Regions from separate parts of the Peribacillus sp. FSL K6-5616 genome, predicted to be linked through region 1. Evidence: riboswitches for the same ligand, from Rfam matches in the RefSeq annotation. Region 1 holds a riboswitch; each other region holds the start of a gene.
What was found. Region 1 has a riboswitch for glycine ahead of gcvT (glycine cleavage system aminomethyltransferase GcvT). Riboswitches for the same ligand answer to the same signal wherever they lie in the genome.

Region 1 (3,283 bases):
ATCCAGTCTTTCTTTCCGCGCTTAAAACCGCCCCGGAAAGGAACAGAAGAAATTCCATTCTGCTGTAGGTACCATTGGAGATATAGTTGAGTCGCCCTATATTCCGTAAAGATAATTACTTTGTCATCAATTTTCTTGATCAGTTCCAAAGCTTTTTCAGCCTTTGAGTTCTGGACCGTTTCATTCACTTTAGTAAATAAATCATCAAGCTTTGCCAAAAAATCAGGGGAAGGCTGATCGTATTTATCTCTCATATTCTTTAATGTATAAAAGACAGCCTCTCTGCTGCTGCATGCTTCCCTTTGGAGAGTGAGAGCCGAAAAGGCGCTTCCTTTTGATCCATCGGAAATTGGCTTGAATTTGGAAACAGCATCATACAATGCTTGTTCCGTTGGAGAAAATTCAATGGTGATGGTTTCCACATGCCGTTTTGTCCATTCAATGCCAGTATCGGCCCGCCGGTTTCGAATCATGACAGTGTTGACCAGTTCCTTTAGGTGTTCATCTTCAATTATGTTCCGGCCTTTCCCTTTATACTTTTCCGAAAAGAGTGAAGCATTTCCCAAGTGGCCCGGTTTCAATAACGAAACGAGGTGGAATATCTCCTCGACTTTATTTTGAATCGGAGTGGCTGTCAGGAGTAAACAAAATTTCTTTTTCAGATTTTGAACGAATTCATAGTTCTTCGTCTTATTATTTTTAAGTTTATGAGCTTCATCAATAATGATGAAGTCATATTCCTGAGTAAAGATGATATCTCGATGTGGAGCGCGTTTCGCTGTATCAATGGATGAAATGACCACATCACAGGAGTCCCAGACATAACTTTTTCTCTGAACGACTGCCGGAATATGAAACTTGGTATTCAATTCAAATGCCCATTGTGTGACAAGGGAAGCCGGAACAAGGATCAATACTTTTTTTACAAGTCCCCTAATCATATACTCTTTTAGGATCAAGCCTGCTTCAATTGTTTTTCCCAGCCCTACCTCATCAGCCAAAATGGCTTTTCCATTCATCTTTTCCACTACTTGCTTCGCCGCTTCCAATTGATGGGGAAGCGGGGTTAACTGAGGAAGGTGCTTGGGCGCCTGTAAACCTTCAAAATCAGGGATGATAAGGTTTTCCTCCATTTGAACCGCCAACTTATAAAGCTCCCAATTTCCCCATGGACCGTCATTTTCCATCTTTTGCAGAAACTCGTCATTCCATTCAGAATTGAAGGATATATTGATTTTCATAGAAATAACTCCCTCTTAAATCATAATTTCCTTAATATAAGGTCAAAACCCGAACATTTCATATGTGAAGTAAGATAAATATTTCTCTTCAAAAGTTATTGCAGAGATAAGTTTCTTAGGGTAGGATATAAGTATATTTAGAAAATTCCAATTTCCTAACGCTGCAAAGAATGTTTGTACATCGATTTTGCAGTTCGCGTTTTCTTAGTATGGGCTATATGCTCCTAATTTATCCAAGATTACCGAGGAGATCAGTTAAACGGTATCTGAAGTTTTAGGAGAATTGGCAGAGAATGCATTCCATTTATGTTCAAAGGTTTTACCGATGCTGGGGGCTTATTCGCTTCCTTTCAATGGTAGACCATTTATATGCGGGTGAAGATAAGGGGAGAGACTACGGATGTAGCGCCGAAGGAGCAAACTTAGCAGTGAATCTCTCAGGCAAAAGAACTCTTATTGGACGCAACTCTGGAGAGCGCCGCCCGTTATGGGACGCGGCCACCAAAGGGGAAAACCTATTACATAGGTAAACTTTCAGGTTTCAGGACAGAGAAAAAGCTCAAACGGGCTTTCTCTGTCCTTTTTTGTGCTTTTTTCACATCATGAATCAGGATGTATCTGATGCGTAATGACAAGAAGCTTTTGATAATGAAGCCAATTAATTTTTAAAAAAATCTGAAGGGGGTCATTTTTTGACCAATTTAAAAAGAACACCACTATTTGAGGTTTATCGTGAATACGGAGGTAAAACGATTGATTTTGGCGGCTGGGAACTTCCTGTCCAATTTTCGGGTATAAAGGATGAACATGAAGCCGTACGGACAAAAGCGGGGTTATTCGATGTTTCCCATATGGGGGAAGTCGATGTTAAGGGGCCTGGGAGCCTTTCCTTTTTACAGAAGATGCTGACCAATGATATATCAAAGCTGCAACAGGGCGGTGCCCAATATACAGCCATGTGTTATGAAAACGGAGGCACGGTTGATGATCTTATCGTGTATAAAAGGGCTGAGGACGACTATCTGCTCGTGGTCAATGCAGCGAATACAGAAAAAGATTTCAATTGGCTGCAAGCAAATTTAACGGAAGATGCCCAAATTACGAATGTATCAAGTGACTATACACAGCTGGCACTTCAAGGACCAGCTGCAGAGAAGATATTACAAAAACTATCGGGAAGTACTGACTTAAGTGAAATTGGACTTTTCAGGTTCAAGGATCATGTCATGATTAACGGTATCTCCACGCTGGTATCCCGTACTGGATACACTGGTGAAGATGGTTTTGAGATATATAGCGACAGTAAAAATGGCCCTGCCCTTTGGAAGGCGATTATGGATGCCGGTAAGGAAGAGGGGGTTCAGCCGATTGGTTTAGGTGCTCGTGATACCCTGCGTTTTGAAGCGAAACTGCCGCTGTATGGGCAGGAGCTTTCAGCGGACATCACCCCGATAGAAGCCGGGATTGGTTTTGCAGTAAAAGTGGATAAGGAAGTTGATTTTTTCGGGAAAGCCGTTCTTGCTGAGCAAAAGGAGAAAGGGGCTCCCCGAAAGCTTGTGGGAATTGAAATGATTGACCGTGGCATTCCACGTCATGGGTATAAGGTCTACAGCGGTGATGAAGTCATTGGCGAGGTCACGACTGGTACCCAATCGCCAACATTGAAGAAAAACGTTGGATTGGTACTTATCGATAAGGAATTTTCGGTTCTGGATGCGGAAGTCGAAGTGGAAATCCGTTCCAAACGTTTGAAAGCCGTTATAATACAAACACCTTTTTATAAAAAACCACGTAAATAGAGGGGAATGGTCATTAGATGAAACATCGTTATTTACCCATGACAGAGCAAGATAAACAAGAAATGCTGGAAGCGATAGGGGTATCCACTGCTGAAGAACTTTTCAAAGATATCCCTGAAAGCGTTCGTTTTCAAGGAGAATACGATATCAAGCCTGCTAAATCGGAACCTGCATTAATGAAAGAATTATCAAGGCTTGCTGCAAAGAATGCGGACCTTAAAAATTATGCTTCCTTCCTTGGTG
Region 2 (3,283 bases), on a different contig from region 1:
GTAATCCGCCAAGTAGGGCTTTATCTGTTCCGTGACCTTGGTGCGTTTCAGCAAATGAATCGTAGAAAATAATGTTCGCCTCTTCCGGACAACCACCTAATAGTTCATGAATGAACTTCCCCATTGATACAACACCAGCAGTATGAGAACTAGATGGTCCTACCATGATAGGGCCGATAATGTCAAAACAACTTTGGAATTCCATGTTGTTTCTCCCTTCTTAGACCGTTATAGGCTGTTGAAACAAATGATATCCTTCACAAATCTCTTTTGTTGTTTCTTTTGCTTTTTCTAGAACAACTGTATCTCCATTGCTCTTTAAAACAGCCGCAATCACTTCTCCGATTTTAACCATTTCTTCCTGCTTCATACCACGTGTCGTTAAAGCCGCTGTTCCCATTCGAATGCCACTTGTGACAAATGGGCTTTCAGTATCATAGGGGATCGTGTTTTTGTTAACTGTTATTCCCGCCTCTTCTAGTAATCGTTCTGCTTCTTTTCCGGTTAAATTCCATTGGCGAACGTCTAAAAGTACGATATGGTTGTCCGTTCCACCTGAAACAAGAATTGCGCCTGCTTTCTTTAATGTTTCGCCAAGTGTTGCTGCGTTTTCAATGATTTGTTTGGCATAGATCTTAAAGCTCGGATGCAATGCTTCTTTAAAGGAAACCGCCTTTGCCGCAATAATGTGCATGAGTGGCCCTCCTTGAATCCCTGGGAATATAGCTTTATTTATTTTCTTTATCATGTCTTCATCATTTGTTAAAATGATGCCGCCACGTGGACCGCGTAAAGTTTTGTGCGTTGTGCTTGTCACCACATCCGCATATGGGATTGGCGATGGATGAAAACCTGCTGCCACGAGCCCTGCAATATGGGCCATATCCACCATCAGTTTTGCTCCAACTAGATCGGCGATTTCTTTAAAACGTGCAAAATCAATTGTTCTTGGGAAGGCACTTGTCCCCGCAATAATCAATTTTGGTTTTTCTTTTTTCGCGATTGCTTCAAGATCATCATAGTCGATCAAGTGAGTATCTTCTCTCACCCCATAAGACACAATATCAAACCATTTCCCCGAGATGCTGACGGGACTACCATGAGTTAAGTGTCCTCCATGCGAAAGGTTCATCCCCATCACTTTATCGCCCGGCTGAAGCAACGCATAAAAAACAGCTAGATTTGCTTGTGCACCTGAGTGTGGTTGTACATTTGCATACTTAGCACCAAACAGCTTGGTTAGGCGTTCAATACCTGTTTGTTCCACCACATCTACATATTCACAGCCTCCATAGTAACGCTTCCCTGGATATCCTTCTGCATACTTATTAGTGAGGACAGACCCCATGGCTTCCATCACTTCTTTACTTACGAAGTTTTCTGATGCGATTAATTCTAACGTATTATGTTGTCTTTCCCTTTCATTTTCCATGGCATTATAAATCTCTGAATCATAGTTTTGTAGACTCATATTCAAATATCCTCCTCGATTTTCTTCCAAGCTACCTTTCCTCACAAAAAAGACAGAGGAAAGGCAGGATAAATATCCCACCTTTCCTCTGTCCTTTTTACCTGAGAGATTACCTTGGGTATGAAACATATTACAAAACAATCTGTCTTATAATATTCTTTTCATCAAAAGGATTCCCCTTTGGTGGCTTTTCAGCTCTCTCCAGAGGTGCGTCCAATTGTAGTCTTTTTACCTGAGAGTTTCTATCCCAAGGTTTTTTTGGGAATTGCTCCTTCGGTGCCGAATCGATTTCTTCGGTCTCTCCCACAATTATCATCCGCTTATATAAATTTTCATTAATAATTGTATGTTAACGGGTTTAAATGAAAATTTCAATAATTATCTGAAAAAACTTTATTTTCAGAATTTTATACATGGACGGTATAGATCTTTCTTACAGTTCATAAAATTAGAAGTTATTTGTTATGCAAAATCAAAATTGTTAACTGCTTTTCTGAATCCCAATAAGTTTCTATATCTTGGCTTAAGCCGATCCACTTTTGAACGGTTGCTAAGAAAAGCGAAAGGACATAAAGTCTATATTTTTAACACAATTGATGTATGGAAAAAGAGAAAATTAAGGTATTGTGAGATTTGCGAGAATCCTTGCAGCAATAGAGATTGTTTAGGAGTTTCCTCCTTCTCTTCTTTCTTTTCCTCCTTAGGTTCAGCGATGGTTTCATTAGTCTTCTCTTCTTTAGCAACTTCCTCTTTGTCCCAACCATTTGCTATATTAGCTATGACAATAAATGCTAAAACCCATACCCACCACTTCTTTGGCTTCTTTAGATTGATTTTCTTTTCCTTACTCATTTTGGATTCTTCCCCTTTACCTTACAATTTTAGTATCTACGACTATGTTACCATCGCCTCTTCCCTGTATTAATAGTAAGGTAATTACTTTCCATCTCCTTGATTTGATTTCCTTTTTTATCAATATCCCTATTTAAATCTTGGAGATTTTTATATATGTAGGGATGAATCGCATCGTACAGGGAATTGGTTATTTTCCATTCCCTGTACGCCAGATGCATATTGAATGAGATAAATATGTTTGAGTAAGTAAAACCCTTCTTTATTCGTTTAATATGACTCTCAGTTCACCAATTTAAGTATTCATGTAATGGACCATAAGTCTACTATCAATCAAGTAATCATTTCTTTGTAGCTATTTGGATTCACTTTACTTACAGTAAAATCAGCTATATCAACTTGATAGTAATTTGATAATTTATTTAACATTATTTCTAATTCTTTATTGCTATATAAACCTACTATTACTTCATTTAAAATAACTGTATTATTTCTTTCCATTCTATTTTCCTCCTTTTGATTGAATAATTTTTCATCTTTCATTTGCATTTTAGATCTGACGGAAATGAACATAATATGTTCTTACATTAGGAGCCTCTAATTGGATTTACTTAAACCCAGTGACTTCTCACTTCATACTTTCCTCACAGCATGCCCCACCAAATTCGTTGCATAGTGGGCTACTCTTTTCCTGTGAATTTCTAATGAACGATAGCGCATCAACGACATGGCGATGACGGGAGTGGCTGTTTGTAAATCAAAAGCAGTCTCGGCCGCCCATTTTCCTTCTCAAGAAGATTTCCTTATCTATTCTATTTAGTTTCTTCTAATTTTCATCTTTAGAAAATGCTCTTTCCGTTAAATCCATAGGCCCTGGACGAATAACCGAATCGCTTTTTCCATACTCTTGCTACATTCTCATTATCATACTCAAGTTCCCTTTTTTCTAATATTTCCAAT
Region 3 (3,283 bases), 2.9 Mb from region 1:
CATCCAGACATTGCCGCAGTGATTACGACAAAATTGATGATGCCTGCTGCTGCTGTGATACCTATTTTAGCAAAGGTTGAAACGAATGGGCTGCCTAAGTCATCCAGTTGATCCCAAGGGAAGACTGTCACGATGACGAATATGGCACCAATATAGAAAATTAAAATGCGCCATATGATTGATTGGATCGCTTTTGTTACGGTCTTCGTTGGGTCTTTCGCTTCTCCGGCTGTGATGCCGATAAGCTCAACGCCTTGATAGGAAGCCACGACAAGCGAAAGCGCAAAGAAGAATCCTGTCCAGCCTCCCGTAAAGAAGCCGCCATTTTCCCAAAGATTCGATAATCCAATCGCATCCCCGCCATTCCCTATTCCAAAGAAGATAAGGCCTAGGCCGGCAACGATCATCAATATAATCGTTATGATTTTTATAAGTGCAAACCAGAATTCAAATTCCCCGAAGGATTTAACGGAAATGAGGTTGGCCGCTCCCAAGATGATCATGGCGACCACACCTGGTATCCAGGCCGGTAACTCCGGGAACCAATATTGCATATACAAGCCAACCGCAATGATTTCGGACATTCCGACGATTACCCATTGAAACCAATTGCTCCAAGCAGTCATATAACCTGCCAAAGGATGTATATAGCTGCTCGCAAAGGTTGCAAAAGAACCTGTAGTCGGTTCTAAATAAAGCATCTCACCCATGGAACGCATGATGAAAAATATAAAAATACCTGCGATGGCATAAGCAAGCATTACAGAGGGCCCTGTCCATTTGATCGTGCTCGCCGATCCCATGAATAACCCGACACCTATGGTTCCGCCCAAAGCTATCATTTGAATGTGACGTGCTTCCAGCCCTCTCTTTAATTCCTTGTTCGACATGTTTAACTCCCCCAGATGCAATATCGGTAATGCTTTTCTATCCTTACCACGAACTTATTAATTATTGCGGTTAAAAATGCTCTATCGAAAAAATATCAATAACACTTCATTTATGTTTTCTTATCTTATAATAGTAAATATTCTGTAAAAATACAATTGTATTTTTGAAATAAACAGTTGCCAAATATATCTTGGCAATTTTCCTAATCTAAAAATATAATTTTTAAAAAATGATGATCAATATTTTATAATAGTGATCATCCAAAAAAATAAATTTTTCAAGTACCTTAAAAATTAAGACCACTATTAAACTACAGATAATGCCTGTTTCATTTCAAAAAATTTGTTGACCTACCGAAAAATAGATGATAGAATTCCAATATTATTTTATAAGCATAATGAATGATCAAGCAGTGGAAAATTATCACTGGCTGACATTTCTTCACAACCGCATACAAGCAAGCGATGAATGCTATGGATGACACTATAGCAGGAGCAGCTTCTGGAGAGACTGTACAAGATGCAGCGCCGAAGGATTCACAATCTCAGGCAAAAGGACAGAAGAGTAACGAATGATAAAATTGTTATTCTGAACCCTTTAAGAGATTGGTATTATCCAATCTCTTTTTTTATTGTCCATTTTGTGGTTGGACTAAAAACAACAGCTTTAAAACCAATGGGAAAGGCAAGCTGGACGAAAAAATTACGTCCCTCTCTCCAAGACCATGCAGGTAAACTCATTCACTACCAAGACTATAAAAAGACGGGGGCGTAAGAATTGGCAAAACAAGAATTAAAAAGAGATTTAAAAAATAGACATGTACAACTGATCGCAATAGGAGGAACCATTGGCACCGGATTATTTTTAGGTTCCGGAAAAGCCATACAATTGGCAGGACCTTCTATATTATTTTCTTATCTGATAATAGGGATTGCCTTGTATTTTGTGATGAGGGCCCTGGGGGAATTGCTCTTATCCAATGCAGGGTATGCATCATTCACTGAATTTGCAACCGAATATGTCGGTCCATGGGCCGGCTTCGTAACAGGGTGGACATATTGGTTCTGTTGGATCATGACCGCAATGGCCGATATCATAGCTGTCGGCGTCTATATGCAATATTGGTTCGATATCCCTCAATGGATTCCGGCTCTAATATGCCTGGTCATTCTGTTAGGATTGAACCTTTTGACCGTTAAGTTATTTGGTGAATTGGAATTCTGGTTTGCCATCATTAAAGTAATCACGATCATCGCCTTGATCGTCGTGGGGATCATCCTTTTGATCATCGGCTTCAATACCAATAGCGGAACGGTTTCCCTAACGAACCTATGGAATCATGGGGGCATGTTCCCTAATGGCATTTCTGGATTCCTATTATCTTTACAGCTGGTCGTCTTCTCATTTGTCGGTGTCGAATTGGTCGGGGTTTCTGCAGCAGAAACGGCAAACCCGAGAAAGAACATTCCATCTGCCATCAATAAAATCCCTGTCCGGATTTTACTTTTCTATGTTGGTGCACTATTCGTCATTCTCTGCGTCAACCCATGGACACAACTGGATGCCACGAGCAGCCCATTTGTAGAGGTCTTTGCGTTAATCGGCATTCCTGTCGCTGCAGGGATCATCAACTTCGTCGTTTTGACATCCGCTGCTTCTGCATGCAACAGTGGTTTATTTTCAACGAGCCGAATACTTTATACGTTAAGCAGGAATGGCGAAGCCCCTGCTAAACTGGAAAAATTAAATAAACAGGCTGTTCCGAGCAATGCCTTATTAACATCCACAATCGTTGTATCAATAGGGGCATTATTAAGCAAACTGATACCTGAACAGGCATTTACCGTCGTGACGACCATCAGTGCCATCTGTTTCATATGGGTATGGAGCATTATCTTGATTTCCCATATCAAATATTCGAAAACAAGGCCTGACCTAAGAGCAAAATCGACTTTCAAGGCTCCTTTTACACCCTTTGTCAATTACGCCATATTAGGATTATTCCTGTTCATCCTTATTGTTATGCTATTCGCTGAAGCTACACGGCTATCACTGCTCTTGACCCCAATCTGGTTCATACTTTTGGTAATACTATATAACTCTAGGAAAAAATATAGCTAAAGGAAATAAAGCCTTGAACTCACTATGAATTCAAGGCTTTATCTGTTTTATGAACATATCATTGTTCGGCTGTCTGCGCACTGCTGCTAAAATATATCAGGCAACTGCATTAAATTTTATATCAAAATAGTGTAAGCTAATATATATTATCGGACCTTTTCGGTCAGGTATGAATTTTCCATCCGGTTCGGTTCACACATCCATCAGTGGCATTGAAGAATAAACCCCCATTGGTGGGCGTTTCACTTTATTTAAAACGGAGGGGGTTGTT

Region 2: another riboswitch for glycine. It lies ahead of glyA (serine hydroxymethyltransferase); the one in region 1 lies ahead of gcvT (glycine cleavage system aminomethyltransferase GcvT).
Region 3: another riboswitch for glycine. It lies ahead of MHB45_RS00895 (amino acid permease); the one in region 1 lies ahead of gcvT (glycine cleavage system aminomethyltransferase GcvT).

The regions. Positions count from the first base shown of each region.
Region 1 covers NZ_JBBOYT010000001.1:3,050,216-3,053,498, reverse strand. Annotated here, with positions in the region: gene MHB45_RS14585 (DEAD/DEAH box helicase) at 1-1,241, opposite strand, end outside; glycine riboswitch at 1,617-1,704, shown strand; glycine riboswitch at 1,708-1,793, shown strand; gene gcvT (glycine cleavage system aminomethyltransferase GcvT) at 1,934-3,040, shown strand; gene gcvPA (aminomethyl-transferring glycine dehydrogenase subunit GcvPA) at 3,058-3,283, shown strand, end outside.
Region 2 covers NZ_JBBOYT010000002.1:53,090-56,372, reverse strand. Annotated here, with positions in the region: gene MHB45_RS26965 (serine dehydratase beta chain) at 1-205, opposite strand, end outside; gene glyA (serine hydroxymethyltransferase) at 221-1,471, opposite strand; glycine riboswitch at 1,557-1,679, opposite strand; glycine riboswitch at 1,682-1,787, opposite strand; gene MHB45_RS26955 (hypothetical protein) at 2,048-2,323, opposite strand; gene MHB45_RS26950 (hypothetical protein) at 2,657-2,824, opposite strand; partial or broken gene gnd (phosphogluconate dehydrogenase (NAD(+)-dependent, decarboxylating)) at 2,957-3,283, opposite strand, start outside.
Region 3 covers NZ_JBBOYT010000001.1:189,302-192,584, reverse strand. Annotated here, with positions in the region: gene MHB45_RS00900 (amino acid permease) at 1-890, opposite strand, end outside; glycine riboswitch at 1,383-1,461, shown strand; gene MHB45_RS00895 (amino acid permease) at 1,669-3,012, shown strand.